Regions from separate parts of the Cupriavidus sp. 2TAF22 genome, predicted to be linked through region 3. Evidence: predicted binding sites of a transcription regulator. Region 3 holds the regulator's gene; each other region holds the start of a gene.
The links. Region 3 encodes FliA, which starts transcription of late flagellar genes. Its sites were predicted from a motif close to CTAAAGTTTNNNNNNNNNNNGCCGNTA; they were not measured.
Positions count from the first base shown of each region.

Region 1: the regulator FliA is predicted to act here: its motif matches at 1,849-1,875, upstream of AB4Z48_RS19035 (YjfB family protein).
Region 2: the regulator FliA is predicted to act here: its motif matches at 2,506-2,532, upstream of AB4Z48_RS03150 (DUF342 domain-containing protein).

Region 1 is NZ_JBFRFX010000014.1:102,794-108,623, forward strand. It holds gene AB4Z48_RS19025 (hypothetical protein) at 1-662, opposite strand, end outside; gene AB4Z48_RS19030 (S1C family serine protease) at 671-1,621, opposite strand; gene AB4Z48_RS19035 (YjfB family protein) at 1,985-2,170, shown strand; gene AB4Z48_RS19040 (NAD(P)H-binding protein) at 2,318-2,980, shown strand; gene AB4Z48_RS19045 (MFS transporter) at 4,011-5,216, opposite strand; gene gnd (phosphogluconate dehydrogenase (NAD(+)-dependent, decarboxylating)) at 5,619-5,830, shown strand, end outside.
Region 2 is NZ_JBFRFX010000002.1:135,610-141,439, reverse strand. It holds gene AB4Z48_RS03170 (TIGR03862 family flavoprotein) at 1-187, opposite strand, end outside; gene AB4Z48_RS03165 (hypothetical protein) at 366-764, shown strand; gene AB4Z48_RS03160 (DUF1415 domain-containing protein) at 820-1,374, shown strand; gene AB4Z48_RS03155 (class I SAM-dependent methyltransferase) at 1,418-2,320, opposite strand; gene AB4Z48_RS03150 (DUF342 domain-containing protein) at 2,760-4,415, shown strand; gene AB4Z48_RS03145 (hypothetical protein) at 4,890-5,420, opposite strand.
Region 3 is NZ_JBFRFX010000042.1:68,460-74,289, forward strand. It holds gene flhA (flagellar biosynthesis protein FlhA) at 1-501, shown strand, start outside; gene flhF (flagellar biosynthesis protein FlhF) at 515-2,953, shown strand; gene AB4Z48_RS33330 (MinD/ParA family ATP-binding protein) at 2,957-3,790, shown strand; gene AB4Z48_RS33335 (RNA polymerase sigma factor FliA) at 3,830-4,546, shown strand; gene AB4Z48_RS33340 (flagellar protein FlhE) at 4,543-4,974, shown strand; gene AB4Z48_RS33345 (flagella synthesis protein FlgN) at 5,206-5,664, opposite strand; gene flgM (flagellar biosynthesis anti-sigma factor FlgM) at 5,711-5,830, opposite strand, start outside.

The sequences.
Region 1 (5,830 bases), on a different contig from region 3:
GGGCCGGCGCCCTGGCTGGCGGCCGGGGCAGGTGCCGCCGCGGGACTGGCGGCGCTGACCGGCGTGCCGTGCGCGATGACCGGCACCGCCGACGGGTCCAGCCGGCCGTTCTGGCCCAGCGCGACCTGGCCGCAACCGCTCAGGAAGCCGTCCTTCTTCAGGCTGTTGGTGATGTCGATGGCAAGCACCGCCGCGCGTTCCTCGATGGGGATCGCCTGGGCGCCGCGGCTGAACGAGTACTTGCCCTTCCACACCGCGCGGTTCTGCATGGCATCGGTCAGCGTGGTGCCGTAGTTGATCGACATGCGGTTGCCGTAGGCGCCGATCACACCCCCGCCATTGGCGATGGTCAGGATGGAATCCGCCCGGAAGCCGCGCATCTTGTTCGTGAGGGCGGACGAGTCCAGCTCCAGGCCCGATAGCTCGTCATAGGCCGCTTCCACGCCACACTGCTTGGCCAGCTCGCGGAACTTGGCGGCGAACGCCAGCGAGAAATCGTTGTTCCAGCCCATGCCCGTCGTGCCCACCACATACATGCGGGCGGGCTTGCCGTTATAGTCGGTGGCGCGGGTAGAGACGGCGACGGTCGCCGGCGCGCACCCGCCCAGCAGCAACAGGACGGCAGCGGCGGCAGCGGTGCCAATACGGTATGTGTGGTTCATGCTCGTCGTTACTTCACATAGGAAAAGTAGTAGGGGCTGGAGACGGACCGCATCACGTAGCGCCCGTTGCCTTCGGTCAGCCGGTAGCAGGTTTGCATGCTGCTGAACCTGGGGTCGCCCATTTCGATGCAGACCTGACCGGCCTCCTGCTCGATGCGGTAGCGGCCGGGCGAAGTGCCGCGGCTGACCGAGTTGGTGACATCGAGGCTGCCGCCTTCGCGGATATCCATCCACAGCGTGACACCCGAAGGCGCGGTGGCGTTGATGCGGCCGAGATGCGCGAAGTGCGCGGCCAGCTCGGCGCCGGTGAGCTGCCGGTCTTGCGCGCCGGCCGCCGGCTGCGGCGCCGGAGGCCGTGCTTGCGCGGCGGGCGCCGGGGGCGCTGTCTCGCTGCGAAAGCGCTGCAGCGCCAATGCCGACCTGGCCGGCACCTCGCCGATCCATTGCGCGGGCACGGCGAAGTTGAGGTTCTGCGCGTCGGTGCGCATCAGGTAGGTGATGCCGATCAGCTGGCCGTCGGCATTGAACAGGCCGCCGCCGCTGGACCCGGGCGAGATCGGCGCGGTGGTCTGGATACGCACCACGCGGCCGTTGGCGTCCTTGTTCAGGGAGGAGAGCAGGCCGTCGCTGAGCGTCAGCTCAAAGCCGCGCGGCGCACCGATGGCATAGACTTTCTGGCCCACCTTGAGCGACGCGAGCGGGGCGATCTTCACGGGCGGCGCGCCCAGCCCCTTCGCCTGCAGCACGCACAGGTCGCGCTCCACATCGGCATGCACCAGGCGCGCGACGTGCATGGTGTTCTCGCGCCGGATGCCGATGGACTTGCCATTCTTGAGGACATGGCAGTTGGTGACCAGTTCTTCCGGGCCGGTGACCACCGAACTGCCCAGGCCGATCGTGCCGCCCTGCGCGTCGAACACCGTGACCACCCAGATGCTTGGCGACTCCCGTTCATACAATTCCGCCGAATCCAGCGCAAGGCCGGAGAGGGGGATGCCGGCAGTCAAACACGAAATTGCGACGTAACCCGCGATTTTTTTCGCCCGACCCATGATGTTGTTGTTGGTGACTGTTTTCTTGCCGGATTCAGCCGCTGCCCGGGCTGTCCGGTCTTTCCCGGCCTGCTTTGCAGACGCTGCAGGCGATCTGGCCGGGGCTGCCTATCATAAACGTTCCGCCCGCCGCGCTAAAGCTTTGTGGCTGCCAGCCGACAATTAACGGGCAGGAATATCCCCGGGTGGTGCCGCGGCTTTTCCGGCCGGACTGCCGGCATCCTCGCCACCCGCCCACCCAACCGCAACCTGGAACAGGACAATTCATCCATGGATACCTCCATCGTCAGCGCGGCGAGCAACCCCGGGACCGACCCGGTCAGCTTGCTGATGCTGCGCAAATCGCTTGACCTGCAGGCCAACAGCGTGGCCACGCTGATGGCATCGGCGGCGCCGGTCGGCGTGCCCGCCAGCAACCCCCCGCATCTGGGCCAGAACATCGACATCAAGGTGTGACAACGGGGCAGCCCGCGTCCGGGGTGACCCCGGGCGGGGGCTGTCTATTTCGGGGTGCCGGCGTGCCGGCGCCGTTCCCGTTCATGCGGTAATCTCCACCATCCCGTCACAATGGCGCGGCCGCTTTCATCGAACGGGAACACACGAATGAACGTACTGATATTCGGCGCGACCGGCATGGTCGGACTGGGCGTGCTGCGCGAATGCCTGCTGGCCGAAGACGTGGCGCGCGTGCAGACGGTAGGCCGCACGCCGACCGGCCAGCAGCATCCCAGGCTGACCGAACTGGTGCATGCGGACCTGCTGCACTACGACGGGATCGAGCCGGCGCTGACAGGTTTCGACGCGTGCTTCTTCTGCCTGGGCGTGTCCTCGGGCGGCATGTCCGAAGCCGAGTACACGCGCGTGAGCTACGACATCACGCTGGCCGCCGCGCAGGTGCTGGCCCGGCTCAACCCGCAGATGACCTTTGTCTATGTTTCCGGCGCGGGGACCGACAGCACGGAGAAAGGGCGCTCGATGTGGGCGCGGGTGAAAGGGCGTACCGAGAACGCGTTGCTGAAATTGCCGTTCAAGGCAGCGTATATGTTCCGCCCGGGCGGTATCCAGCCGTTGCACGGCATCCGTTCCAAGACGGCGGCCTACCGGATTCCCTACATGATTGCGGCGCCGGTGCTGCCTTTGCTGCGGCGCTTGTTTCCGGCTTATCTCACTACTACCGAGCAGGTGGGGCGTGCCATGCTGATTGTGGTGCGGAGGGGGTTTCCTCGGGGGGTTGTCGAGGCTCGGGATATTGATGGTATGCGGTAGTTTTTGCTTTTTTTTGGCTTTTTTGGGCTTGGCGGCTTGAGTCTCATTTGGCGTTTATGCGTATGAGGGTGTGCTTTGCGTCTCTGGGCCTAGCGGCGCGGGCTTGGTAGCCCGTTCGCACACATGTAAGTGTCACTTTTCTTTTCTCGAAAAGAAAAGTAACCAAAAGAAAGCGATTCTTGCAGAAGGCTGGGCGCTCAGATTTTATGGGTGGTGGTGGTTTCGTGGTGGGTCTCATGGCTTTGGCTGGGCTGCTGGCGCTACCGGTTTGCTCGCCTGCGGCATCGCGGGTGGCGTTCGATTCGTGGTGGCGCTGCATGATGGCGTTGGCCCAGGTAGTTCAGGCTGCTGCCGCGACCGGGGTGGATGGGCGCGTCATAGGAACGGCGCTCGATTCGTGGTGGGCGCGGTGACCCCTGTTTGAGCTCGGTGCCTCATAGCTCGGACCTGTCAGAAATTTTGTGTTTGGGGCATAACATGTCGCCACCCGGTACACCCGGTACACCCGGTACACCCGGTACACCCGGTACACCCGCGCACCGGTCCACCGCGCCCACCACGAAACCAAGAGGGTGCTATGTCGTGGTCGCTTAAGCCGGTAACGGCAGATGGCCGAACAAGCAGTGCGCCCGCCATCATAGGTCTGACCCCGAAACCACTGTCGCCCGCAAGATCGCGGCCGCCCGCCCCGGTAACGGCAGGATGCAAGCAGAACCAAGAACCCCACGACGAAACCAGCAACACGAGAAACCCCAAGGTTTCTGCCCCTGCCGGCCAGGCAGCCCGCTTTCTTTGCCTACTTTCTTTTCGGGGAAAAGAAAGTAGGTCGCTCCGGGGGAGCGAAAGCCTTTGAATTTGACTTTGAATTAGCCTTTGACTTTGAATTAGCCTTTTACTTTGAATGAGCCTTTGGCTTTGAATTAGCCTTTGACTTTGTCTTTGAATTTAAGCCTTTAAATCCAACGCGAAAAAACGAAATGACACTCACCAGAATACCCAAACCTAGGCACCAATCATCCCATCTTAAACACTATCCCCGCGCCCGCCCCGCCAACACCTGACTCAGCCCCAGCCCAGCCACGGCCGACAAGGCCGAAAACAAAAACACCGAGCTATAACCCGCATGGCTGGCAATCACCCCGGCCACCGGCCCTGTCACCCCCAGCGACAAATCCAGAAACAGCGCATAAGCACCCAGCGCCGAACCGCGGTTGCTGGCCGGCACCAGCTTGACCGCTTCCATGCCCAGCGAAGGAAACACCAGCGCAAAGCCGAATCCGGTAACGGCCGCGCCGGCCAGCGCCATGGCCGGGGAGTCCGCCATCCAGATCAGCGCCAGCCCGAGCGCTTCCACCGCGAACGAGCACAGCGCCACCCGGTAGCCGCCAAAGCGGCCGATGCTGTCGGCCAGCAACAGCCGCGCGACGATGAAGCTCACGCCAAGGCTGGTCAGCGCAAGCGCGGCATGGTCCCAGCCATGGCTGGCGTAGTACAGCGTGACGAAGGCCGTGATGGTGCCGAAGCCCACCGAGCCCAGCGCCAGGCACAGGCCGAACGGCGTCATGTGGCGGAACACGGTGCGGAAGGGCATGCGCGCGCCCTTGACGGTGGGCACCGCCGTCTTGCGGCGCGCCAGCGCGAACGCGGCCGCCGCCAGCGCGGTGGTGGCCAGGCCCAGCGTGGCGAAGCCCCAGTGTTTGTCGAGCAGCACGCCCAGCGGCGCGCCCAGCCCCAGCGCCCCGTAGGTGGTCATGCCGTTCCACGAGATCACCTTGCCGGTGAAGCGCGGACCCACGTCGCCGATGCCCCAGGCGATGGTGCCGGTGGTGACCAGGCTCTCGCCCGCGCCCAGCACCAGCCGCCCGGCGAACAGCCACGCCAGGCTAAGCCATGGCGTGCCTGCGAATGTGCTGGACAGCATGACCAGCAGGCCGCTGCCGGCGCACAGCGCGAGCCCGAGCGTGACGGATTTCTTCGGGCCTTGCAGGTCGCACAGGTTGCCGGCCCAGGCCCGGCTGAGCAGCGTGGCCAGGTACTGGATGCTGACCGCGAGGCCGGCGACCACCGTGCCGTAGCCCAGGTCGCCGTGCACGAAGCCGGGCACCACCGCCAGCGGCAGCCCGACGGTCAGATAGGCGATGAAGTTGAAGAAGACGATGGCGACGATGCGCCGGCTGATGCTGCCTTGACGGTGTTCCCCGGACGGGGCGGCGAGCGTCGGACTGTTTGCGGACATGCGATGCGGGGCGGAATGGCGATATGACGGAACAACGGGGTCGGCACAGGCGGGTCCATCGCGCGGCGGCGGCCGGGCAACGGGCTGTGGCGGGGAAGGCGGCTTGGGCTTGCCGGCGGCTACTCGCGTCGCGCGGTGGACGCGGCAAGGCGGGGGCGGCGCGGCTTCAGGACTGGCAAGGACATGGCAGGGCGGGCGGTTGGCCGGCGCTTGTCCCCAGATGCGGGCCGGTGAAAAGAATCCGCCCGGTCATGTGCGATCGCGCCGGGCTGGTATCGCGATTTTAAGCGTCTGTTTAGTTCGTGTAAATCGGCAACGGGATTTACCGTTGCATCCATGCTCGAACCCGAGCCGGTCCGGTGAAAAAGTTATCCATGAGCATCTTTTTCTTGCCTGGCGCGCATTGCGGCGGCCCGTGCACGTAGGTCGCGGGAGGCGGACAATGGCCGCTGGCTGTGCAAGGTGTCTTCTCCGTGGATGGCTGACCCAATGAAAGGACCGATCATGCAACTCGGAATCGTGGGGCTTGGGCGCATGGGCGCGAACATCGCAAGGCGGCTGCTGCGCGGGCAGCACGAGGTCGTGGTGTACAACCGCAGCGCGGACAAGGTGCA
Region 2 (5,830 bases), on a different contig from region 3:
CCTCCGAGTGCGTCAGGTTCATGCCGCCGCGCCCGGCCATCAGGAACTTGCGGCCCACCGACGGCATGGCGTCGTACACGTCCACGCGCCAGCCGCGCGCGGCCAGCACCTCGGCCGCCATCAGGCCCGCGGGGCCGCCACCGATCACGGCGATGCTGGCGGAGAGAGAGGCGGCGGGTGCAGACATGGCTTGAATCCGGAGGAAGGGCGGTGAGCCGCGGCAATGCGAAAGGCGTGCCTTGGGCGTGCGGCGCGGCGGATCGGATTATATAGGGCGGCTCGCCATGGCCCGGCGCGGGGTGGCCGGCGCAGCCCGGCGGCGGCTGATAAGATCCGGTCCTCGATGCCGCCAGCGTGCGTTTCCCATGACCGTATCTTTTTCTTTCCCGGCGTTTCGCGCCGTAGTGCGCGCTGCCGCGCGAGGCGTGCCTGCCGGCCTGGTGCTCGGCCTGCTGTGCGGAGCGCCGGCGGCGTTTGCGCAGGAAACCGCGCAAGGGCTGCAGGACAAGGCCATGCATGGCGACTTCCTGGCCCAGCGCAACCTGTCCTACTGCCTGCAGTCAGGCTGCCTCGGGCTGGAGAAGGACCGCGTGCGTGCCTGCGCGTGGCGCAAGGTGATCGTGCTGTCCGGCGATCGCCGCGTGACCGACCTCGATACCGCCAACCTCGAGTACGTCTGCGGCAAACTGAGCGCGGCCGAGCGCGACGCGGCCATGCGCCAGGCCGATACGCTTGCCAGGCAGATCTACGGCCAGCGCCGCTGAGCGAGACGTGCGGGCCGGGCGCTAAAATGGTGGTTTCGCGCCGTTCGCCATCGTCATGACTTCAGCTCCGCCGTCCACCGAATCCGTCCTGCAAGCCACCCGGCAGTGGCTGGAGCGCGCCGTGATCGGCCTTAACCTCTGCCCGTTCGCCAAGGCCGTGCATGTCAAGCAACAGATCCGCTACGCGGTGAGCGGCGCCACCGATAGCGAGGGCGTGATGGCCGACCTCGAGGCCGAGCTGAAACTGCTGGCCGAGGCGGATCCGGCCGAGACCGACACCACGCTGCTGATCCTGCCGCACGCGCTGGCGGATTTTCTCGACTACAACGACGCGCTGTTTTTCGCCGAACGCCTGCTCAAGAGCCTGCGCCTGGCCGGCACGCTGCAGATCGCCAGCTTCCACCCGGACTACCAGTTCGACGGAACCGAGCCGGACGATATCGAGAACTACACCAACCGCGCGCCCTATCCGATCCTGCACCTGCTGCGCGAAGACAGCATCGCGCGTGCCGTGGAGGCCTTTCCCGATGCGGCGGATATCTACGAGCGCAACCAGGACACCATGCGCAAGCTCGGCCTGGAGGGGTGGCGGGCGCTGATGCGCGCCTGAAGCGGCGCGCCGGGCGGGCGCCGCCACGCATCAGGCCGGAAACTCACTGCGCCACGGCGCAGGCTGCCTCGCCGTGGCTTTCGCCGGTATAGAAGCGTCCCGACATTTCCTCCAGCCCCAGCGTCTTCAGCACTTCGTTGAGGCGCTCGGTGGGCCGGCGGCGCGGCAGATCCTTGTACTGCGCGATGATCAGTTCGTTCTTCATCGAATGCTCCCAACCCACCAGCTCGGTCACGCTGACCTGGTAGCCGTGCGCTTCGAGTTGCAGGCAGCGCAGCACATTGGTGACCTGGCTGCCGAACTCGCGCGTATGCAGCGGGTGGCGCCAGATCTCGGTGAGCGGGCTGGCGAGCGATTTTCCCTTGTTCTTGCGCAGCACGCCGGCCACCTCGGCCTGGCAGCAGGGCACCACCACGATGTACTTCGCGTGCTTTTCCAGCGCGAAGCGGATGGCATCGTCCGTGGCCGTATTGCAGGCATGCAACGCGGTCACGATGTCGATGGCGGGCGGCAGCTGCGACGAGGTGATCGAGTCCGCCACCGACAGGTTCAGGAAGGACATGCCCTTGAAGCCAAGCCGCGCGGCCAGCTCCTGAGAAGTGCGCACCAGTTCCTCGCGCGTCTCGATGCCGAAGATGTGCGAGTTGTCCAGGTGGTCCTTGAAGAACAGGTCGTACAGGATGAAGCCCAGATAGGACTTGCCTGCGCCATGGTCCACCAGCGTCACGTCGGGATGGTCTTGCTTGAGGTCCTGCAGCAGCGGCTCGATGAACTGGAACAGGTGATAGACCTGCTTGAGCTTGCGGCGGCTGTCCTGGTTCATCTTGCCGTCGCGCGTGAGGATATGCAGCGCCTTGAGCAGCTCGACGGACTGGCCGGGGCGGATTTCGTGGGGGCTGGGCGCCGGTGCGGCGGGCGTCTTCGACGCCGGGGACTTCTGGGCCATCTGGGGAACCTGGGAAAAGCGGTGAGGCAGTGGGGCGTGCGCCAAAGCGGACGACGCGGCGCCGGAATAGCGGCAGTTTACCGAAAGTCGCCGGCGGCCGGGCGGAGTGGCGCAACCGCCGCAGCGGATGCCGGTGCTCGCCACCTGCTTGCCGCCTGGTTTCGGCGGGATCCCGGCGCGCGGCCCTCAAGTTTTCCGCAAGGCCGCCGTTGGTGTTGTGTGCGCCAGAAAGAACAAAGATCAGCGGCGCGCAAAGACAACCCGGGGCCCCGTGCGCGGCGCCCGCGGGCAGATGCCAGAAGCCCAGGTACCCACGGCGATGCCGCCGCACCCTTTGGTCGCGGGCTGCGTCAGCGCGCGGCGGGGGCGGCCCGGAATGGCAAGTGGCGCAGCGGGCGGGACCGCGCGCCCGGACAGATCCACCAGAGGGAACGACGGAATGGAAAGTCGGGGAGAACACCCAGTTGACGCAGTAGAAGGGGGCTTGCGGGTCAGTCTCGATGAGGCCACGCGGCATCTGCACGCCACCTATGCCATGGCGCCGGGGCGGATGCCGCCGGACCGCGCGGCACTGGAGGCGGCGCTGGCCGCCGCAGGCTGGGGCGGGGCCAGGCTGGACACAGCCGCGGTCGGCGGCTTTCTCTCGCAGTGCCAGCGCGCCACCGAAGGCGCGCCGGTGCAGGCGCTGATCGGAGAGGTCACCGACGGCTATTTCGAGATCGACATCAGCGCCGACGGGCTGAGCGTGCGCCTGAGCCTGCTGCCGGCGCAAGGCGGCCGCGCGGTGGTGCGTGACGATGTCCGCGCCGCGCTGGCCGAGCGCGGCATCGTGGCCGAGCCTGACCGCGACATCCTGCGCACGGTCTTCGAGGCGGGCTTATGCGACAGCGTGGAGATCGCCGCAGGGCGCGCGCCGCGGCCCGGCACGCCAGCGCGCTTCGAAAGCCTGCTGGCGCCGCGCAAGCCCCTGGTGGCGGAAGACGAAAGTGGCCGCGTCGACCTGCGCGACCTCGGGACCCTGCTGCTGGTCAACCCGGGCACGCCGCTGATGCGCCGCATCCCGGCCCGCCAGGGCACGGATGGCGTCGACGTCTTCGGCAAGCCCGTGGCGGCGCCGGAGGCGGCCGATCCGCCCTATGCCGATGGATTGACGGGCGTGGCCCCCGATCCCGCCGATCCGGGCGTCCTGCTGGCGGCGATCTCCGGCTCGCCGACGCTGTTGCCGCATGGCGTTTCGGTCAGCCCGGTGGTCGACGTAGAAGCGGTGGACATGCATTCCGGCAATGTCACCTTCGACGGCACTCTGCGCGTCAACGGCGATATCAAGACCGGCATGACGGTGCGGGTGACCGGAGATGTCATCGTCAGCGGCACCATCGAGGCCGCGCATGTCGAGGCGGGCGGCGACGTCGTGGTGAAGGGCGGCATCATCGGCCGGGCCGAAGGCGCGCACCAGGGCGGCGATGGCGCGGCGGCGCTGGCGAGCGTGCGCTGCAAGGGCGCGCTGCACGCGCGCTTCATCGAAAGCGCGGTGGTCGAGGCCGGCACCGATGTCACCGTGGAAAGCGGCATCCGGCAGAGCGACGTGGCCGCCGGGCGCAGCATCCTCGCGGGCAGTCCCAAGGGCGGACAGGGCAATATCACCGGCGGCCGCATCCGGGCCAAGGCGGCGGTGCGCACCGCCACCCTCGGCGCGTCCGCAGGCACCGCCACCATCGTGCAGGTCGGCACCAATCCCTATGCGGAAGCGGAGAAGGCCGAAGCGGAGGCCCAGCGCCGCCAGCTCGAGACCGACCAGGCCAAGGTGCAGCAGCTGGTCAACTTTTTCGCCAAGAACCCCGAGAAAGCGGTCGGCGACCTGCGCGAGAAGGCGCGCGCGACCTTGTTCAAGCTGACCCGCGACTCCATCGAGCTGGACGCCAGGCTGGCCAGGCTGGCCGAGCAGCTGCGCCCCTCGCCCGGGGCGGTGATCGAGGTGAGCCGGCGCATCCACGGCGGGGTCAGCGCGCATATCGGGCAGAAGTCCATGAAGATCATGGAGGACAAGCCGGGCGGCCAGTTCCGGCTGGTCGAGGACCGCATCGCGCTGGTCTGACCTCGCAGCGGGATCGTCCGGCCAGCGGGCGATCCCCATTTCCTTCTCCCTTTTTCTCCCCCTTGTCCTGCGCGTTGTCCGGCAGCGGCGCGCAATGCCGTCAAGGTAGGCAATGCCCCCCCCGGTACTTGGCGCGCGGGTTTGATTTGCCGAAATTTCCGAATGGAAATTAGGAAGCGGCTGATTGGTTGGCGTGGCGCCAGTGATTACAGTAGCCACATACCGCTCTCTTCCCCGGGGGTGGTATTCCCGATGAGGGTCCATCCCTTGGCCCTCCTTCCGTAACGCCGCATGCTTGCGCATGCGGCGTTTTTTTCTGCAGAAGCCCTCGCGGCGCGCCTCGCGGCTTGCGGCAAGGTCGGAGGCATCCAGCCACACCGGGGGACAGGCACCCATCGCATCGGGCAGCGCATCGCAATTGATGCCGCTGGGGCCACCCGCGTGCCCTCGTGCCCTCGTGCGAATACGCGCGCGCTACCAGACCCGTATCCTGATTTGCAAGGAAATGCAGCCGTCGACCTTGCCTCGCATCGTCGGCACATAGATCAGGCTCGCGCCCACGCGGCGGTACTCGACACCGATCACCGGTGCGGCCATCGGTGACCAGCCGCCATGATTGATATCCGGATACCCGCGCACCGCGCCTGCCGCGACGCCGATCCGGAGCGGTCCCAGGTGCAGGGGCTGCCAGCTCACGGTGGCGTAGGTCGAGTGGTAGCGCATGCTGTTGCGGTATTCGCCGGCGGACAAGGTGAAATCCTCGCTGACGCGAAGATCGATGCCGAATCCCCAGTTGTACGCGTTGTAGTGCGCAGCGTGGTTGAAGTGATAGGAGAGAAAGCCCGCATTGAGCCAGACCTGCGGCGAGAATCCGGGAGCGGGAGCGGCGGCGGGCGTGTCCGCTGCCGGCAAGCCTTCCGGCGAAGGTACAGGGATATCCGGCGGCTTTGCATCGTCCGCGCGCGCCGGCGCCGCTGCCAGTGATGCGCACATGGCAAGCAGCACGACGAATCCGCGCGGAAAAAGACAACGGCTCGCCGTACCAGGGACTGGACAAGCATCCATGGCCGCTTCCTTTGTTCTTGTCGTGGCGTGGATCGGCCGCGCGCGGCGCGCGGGTGCGCGCGGGCACGGCCAACCTGCAAATCCGGCGCGGCGCCGGCTATGTCGGAGCGGTATGCATGCTGTTCCCCGGTTGCGCAGCAATGGCGAACGCGTGCCGGAACGCTGCCGGCCGGTTCGTCCTGTGTATTCGGGCGCCTGGAGTCGCTACCCGTTGTTCTGGTTGTCTTGTGATACCAGTCTGGTGCCTGGGGCGTGCAGATTCAATGAATCGAACGGCGTAAGCCCAAGGAGGGATGTGACGGACAGGAGGCTGTCAACGGCTGTCCTGCCGCCATGCTTTTGGCGGGCGC
Region 3 (5,830 bases):
GTGCCCAAGGTCATCACGCTCACCGCGCTGCAGAAGATCCTGCAGAACCTGCTGGACGAAAGCGTGCCGATCCGCGACATGCGCACCGTGCTGGACGTGGTGGCCGAGCACGCGCCCAAGATCAGCGATCCCAACGAACTTACCGCGCTGGTGCGCATGGCGCTGGGACGTGCCATCACCCAGCAGTGGTTCCCCAACGGCGCCGACCTGCAGGTCATCGGCCTGGACGCGGGGCTTGAGCGCGTGCTGTCGCAAGCGCTCACTAACGGCGGCGGTATCGAGCCGGGGCTGGCCGATGCGCTGCTGCAGCAGACCCAGGCCGCGGTGTCGCGCCAGGAACACCTGGGGCTGGACCCCGTGCTGCTGGTGCCGCATCCGCTGCGCCCGCTGCTCGCGCGCTTCCTGCGCCGGACCATGCCGCAGCTCAAGGTGCTCTCGCATGCCGAGGTGCCGGACAACCGAAATATCAGGATCACCGCCATGATCGGCGGCGCAGCGTGAGGGATGACGCAAGATGAGCGTAGCTAAATTCGTGGCGGCCAATGGCCGCGAGGCCCTGCGCCAGGTGCGCGAGGCGATGGGCCCGGACGCCGTGGTGCTGTCCAACCGCACCGTCGAGGGTGGTGTGGAGATCGTCGCCATGCGCGACACCGATCTCGGCGCCATTTCCAGCAGCGCGCCGGTGTTCACGCCGCCGCCCGCCACGGTGGCGGTCGACGGTGCCCTGGGCGACCTGCGCGGGGAACTGCAGACCATGCGCGCCATGATGGAGCGGCAGTTCGCGGGAGTAGGCACTCACAGCCTGCCTGCCGCAGGCGGCGATCCGCTGCGCGATTCCCTGTTCAACTGGCTGGTCACCGCCGGATTTTCCGGCCAGCTCGCGCGTTCGCTGCTGGGCCACCTGCCGCTCGGCCACGACCGGCCCGCCGCCATGACCTGGATCCGCCAGGAGCTGGCGCGCAAGGTGCCGGTGCTGGGCGACGAAGACGCGCTGTTCGCGCAAGGCGGCGTGCTGGCCCTGATCGGCCCCACCGGGGTGGGCAAGACCACCACCACCGCCAAGCTGGCCGCGCGCTTCGTGCTCAAGCACGGCCCGGAACGGCTGGCGTTGCTGACCACCGACACCTTCCGTATCGGCGCGCATGAACAACTGCGCATCTATGGCGACATCCTCGGCGTGCCCGTGCACGCGGTCAAGGACGCGGCCGACCTGCGCTTCGCGCTGGCCGCGCTCACCGAGAAGCACCTGGTGATCATCGACACCGTCGGCATGAGCCAGCGCGACCGCAACCTGTCCGAGCAGATCGCCATGCTGGCCGGCGTGCAGGCGCCGGTGCAGCGCATCCTGCTGCTCAACGGCGCCAGCCACGGCGACACGCTCAACGAGGTGGTGCACGCCTACCGCCACGATGCCACGCCCGGCGGCGGCATCGACGGCTGCATCGTCAGCAAGCTCGACGAAGCCACGCACCTCGGCTCCGTGCTCGACGTGGTGATCCGCCACCGCCTGCCGGTGTACTACGCCTCCATCGGCCAGCGCGTGCCCGAACACCTGGAGCTGGCCAGCGGCGCCGCCCTGGTCGAGCGCGCTTTCCAGACCCCGCGCCGCGGCTCCGTCTTTGCCGATGCCGATGCCGTGCGCCGCGTCATGCCGGGGCAGGATGACAACGATGGCGCCCGCGCCGCGGGTGCTTCGGCCACCGCCGGCGCCGAGGGCATGCTGCGCTCGCTGACCGACAGCGCCAACGCGGTCAGCGACTGCGTGGACCAGCTCGACGCGGGCAACTTCGGCTTCGACCTGGTACGCACCCTGTGGCAGCAGCGCGCGGACAGCGCACCGTCGGCGCGCCAGATGGCGCAACACGTGCGCGAGGCCGCCTGCCGCGATCTCGCCCGCCAGTGCGACCGCTTCGTGCTCGCGCTGAGCGCCACCGTGGCCGCGCCCGCGGCCGGCCGCCGCGCGCCGCGCCCGTGGCAGCATACGCTGTGGCTGGCCGACCGCGACGGCCTGCCGCTGGCTGCCGCCGCGGCGCCGGGCGGGCGTACCGCCCCAGCGCTGCAGGCAAGCCAGGGCGGCTGGGAAACCGACGCCGCCAACCTGGGCGCCGCCATCGCCGCCGCGCGTACCGTGGTCAATGTGCTGGACACCATGCCGGCCGCGGCCACGCTGGCGCGCTGGCAGCAGGCAGGTGAGCGCTGGCTGACCACCACCCGCAAGACCACGCGCGTCGCCAGCAACGGCGTTGCGCTGAAGGTCGATGCGCTGGCCGAGACGCTGACGTTCCATGCCTTCGAAGAGATTGAGTACCGCGGCCGCGATGCCGTGCAGTGGATCGCGCAAGCGCCGGTGCGCGTGCTCGAAAGCCAGGTGCGCGGCACGCGCGGCAGCGAGGGCGGCACCGAGGCCGGCCTGCTGGTATCGCGCCTGGTCGACCGTGAAAACGGCCAGACACTGGCCGTGCAATACCTGCTGTGCGAGCCCGCACTGCTGGCCGAGGGCGCGCAACTGGCGCGCTGGGCACGCTGGGCCGAAGCCGGCGAGGCGCACCTGCGCACACTGCGCCATGCGCTCGACCATCTCGGCCAGGGCGAACGCCAGGACGGCGCCAACGATGCCGCGCAGGCGGAAAACCAGGCATGCGCGCGCCTGCTGGCACTGCAGATGGCCGTGGCCGCGCTGCGCCTGGAGCAGGCCGGCGACACGGAAGCCGCGGCCTTCCTGGCGCGCCTGTCCGCGCGCGCGCCGGCGCGCCAGACCCCGAATGCTGCCGTGCTGGTCGAAGGCATGGGCCGCCTGCTGGCGCTGCTGGACGTGCTGGAGAACTACCCCGCGCGCAATGGCCGTGCCGCACCTGCTGTGCCGACCGTACCGGCCGCGCCCGCCACCGAGCCCGACGGCTTCGTCGATGGTGGCCGGATGTTCAAGGCGCTGGCGCAGGTGCAGGGAGAGTAGAACGTGAATTCACTTGCCCTGGACCAGGCCGAAAGCCTGCGGCGCATGCTGGCGCCGCGTGCCACGCGCCGCATCGCGGTGGTCGCGAGCGATGCGGGCGCCGGTGCCACCACGGTGGCGCTCGGGCTGGCCAATGCGCTCGCCATGCAGGGTGAACGCGTGCTGCTGATCGACGAAGACCGCATTGGCGCGCGCGCCACCCGCCTGGCCGGCGCGGCGCCCGAGGGCACGCTGGCCGCCGTGCTGGGCGGTGCGCTCACGCTGGAGGCAGCGCTGGGGCAACGTCCCGCGGGCACCATCGGCGTGCTGCCCGGCAGCCCGCAGGCCACGGGCGACCTGGGCCTGTTCAATGGCTACCGCACCGTGCTCAGCGATGCCCGCAGCGATGCCGAGGGCGCCCTGTCGCAGGTGGCCGGCATGGCGCACAACGTGGTGGTGGTGCTGCGTGCCGAGCCGGCATCGATCAAGGCCGCCTATGCCTGCATCAAGCAGCTGAACCACCTCTACGCCTGCCGCCGTTTCCACCTGGTCGTCAATGCCGCCGCCAGCGACGCCGCCGCCAGCGCCGTGCTCGGCAATCTTGCGCGCACCGCCAGCCAGTATCTCGGCGTGGACGCGAGTCCTGCCGGCAGCCTGCCGCACGATCCGCTGGTCGAGCGCAGCACGGCGCTTGGCCGCTGCGTGGTCGAAGCGTATCCGGCGGCGCCGGCCACTGCCGCCCTGCGCCGTCTTGCCGTCGGCATCGCCGGCTGGCCGCTTCCCATGCCTTCACCAGCCGTAGCCCGTTCAACCCCTCCGGCCGCGCCGCTGGCGCCGCCGGCCACGGCCCTGGCCTGAGCGCCGGGCCTGCCAGCTAGGACTCACGAGAATTCCACCATGTATACGATTCAGGGAAAGCTCGAACAGACTGACACCGTGACCGCGCATGCGTCGCTGGTGCGTCGCATCGCCTTGCAACTCGCGGCCAAGCTGCCGGCCAGCGTGCAGCTCGATGACCTCATCCAGGCTGGCATGATCGGCCTGCTCGACGCCGCCAAGCGTTACGAGGATACGCACGGTGCGCGTTTCGAGACCTATGCCAGCCAGCGCATCCGCGGCGCCATGCTCGACGAGGTGCGCGCCAACGACTGGCAATCGCGCAGCCTGCGCCAGTTCACCCGGCGCATCGAGCGTACCGTGCGCGGCCTCGAGCAGACGCTCGGCCGGGCGCCGCTGGACTCCGAGGTGGCGCAGGAGCTCGAGTTGCCACTCGACGAATACCAGACCTTGCTCAACGAGGTCTATGGCTGCCAGCTGCTGCACTACGAAGACTTCGAACGCTCCGGCGAAGAAGACTTCCTGGATCGCCACCTGAGCGTCAGCGACGACGGCAATCCGCTCACCGTGCTGATGGAGAGCGGCATGCGCGAAGCGCTGATACGCGCCATCGAGCGACTGCCCGAGCGGGAAAAGCTGGTGCTGTCGCTGTGCTACGACCAGGAGCTGAACCTGCGTGAGATCGGCGCCGTGCTCGAGGTGACGGAGTCGCGCGTCTGCCAGATCCGCAGCCAGGCCATCACGCGCCTGCGTTCGCAGCTGCGCGGGCTGCTATGAAAGCCAGGTCCCGCCGTATCGCCGTGGCGGCCATTGCCGCATGCTGCAGCCACGGCTGGGCCGCGCCGGCAGGACCTACCCTGCATTCGTGGTCGGCTTCCGTGAGTGGCCCCGCCTTGTATGGCAAGGGCCTGCGCACCATGTCCGCACCCATCACCCCGACCGGGTATCTGCCGCAGGCCGAGGGCGCCATCACCACCGTGCGGTGGCGCTACAGCTTTACCCGCACGCCGCCGCTCGATCTGCAGGCCTATCTCTGCAATGCGCAGCGCTGCGTGTTGCTGCCGGGGGCGGAGGGACTCACCGATGCCTTCAGCGGGGATGACGCAGGCAGGGGATTCGTGTTTGCGTTCCAGGTACCGGGGAAGGGCGCGCTGACGCCCGTCCTGCAGGGACAGTCGGGACAAGTGGTGGTGGGGTACAGGTAAGACCGCAGGTGCATGGATTCGGCGGCCCGGGCCTTTCCGCCCGGGCGCCGCTTCCCAAGCCCCCGCAGCCGCTCAAGCTTCAACCCTCAAGCCGCCGGCTCCGCCACCGCGCCCGAACAAAAAAAGCGGCTTCGCCTTCCCTGCCGGGAGCGAAGCCGCTTTTTTTGTTCGTTCGGTCTTTCCTGCATTTCGCCGCGGGCTTGCGAAAGCCCGTGGCGACAAGACACCGGTTCAGCCCGCCGCCAGGCTGACGCCTTGCGGACCTTGCTGGGTTCGCCCGTCCTTGCCGTACAACGTGCCCGTCTCGCCCCGGTGGCGCAGCGCCAGAATGGCTTCCTGCGTGAACTCCAGATGCGCATCCACCACGGCCGCATTGACGGCGTTGGCATCGCGCGCCATGCGCGCGGCGAACAGCAGGTCGCGCCATGCGGTCTCGACGGCAGGCACGATCTCGCGCCCGAACAGCTGGCCGCCCGCACCGAGGCGAATCCCCATGGCACCCATCTGCGCCTCGCGCGTGCGCGTCAGCGTCTGCAGCGAGCCGGCCAGTTCGACCTTGCGATCCAGCAGGCCGACCAGCGCCTGGTAGTCGCCCGCCTTGATCATGGCGCGCTCTTCGCCCAGCACGGCGGCGAATTCCTTGGAGAGCTCGGTTTCCCGGGCGAGGTTCTGGATCAGGGACTGGCTCATGGCTTGCCTAAGTGTCGTGGGTTGGCTTTGCCGCCGGTGTCGAGCGTCAGGCGCCGCCGTTGAGTTCGCGCAGCGACGCCAGCAGACCGTCTGCGATCTTGCTGGGGTCGATCTTGATGCGTCCTTCGGCGATGGCCTGGCGGATTTCGTCCACCTTGGCGGTATC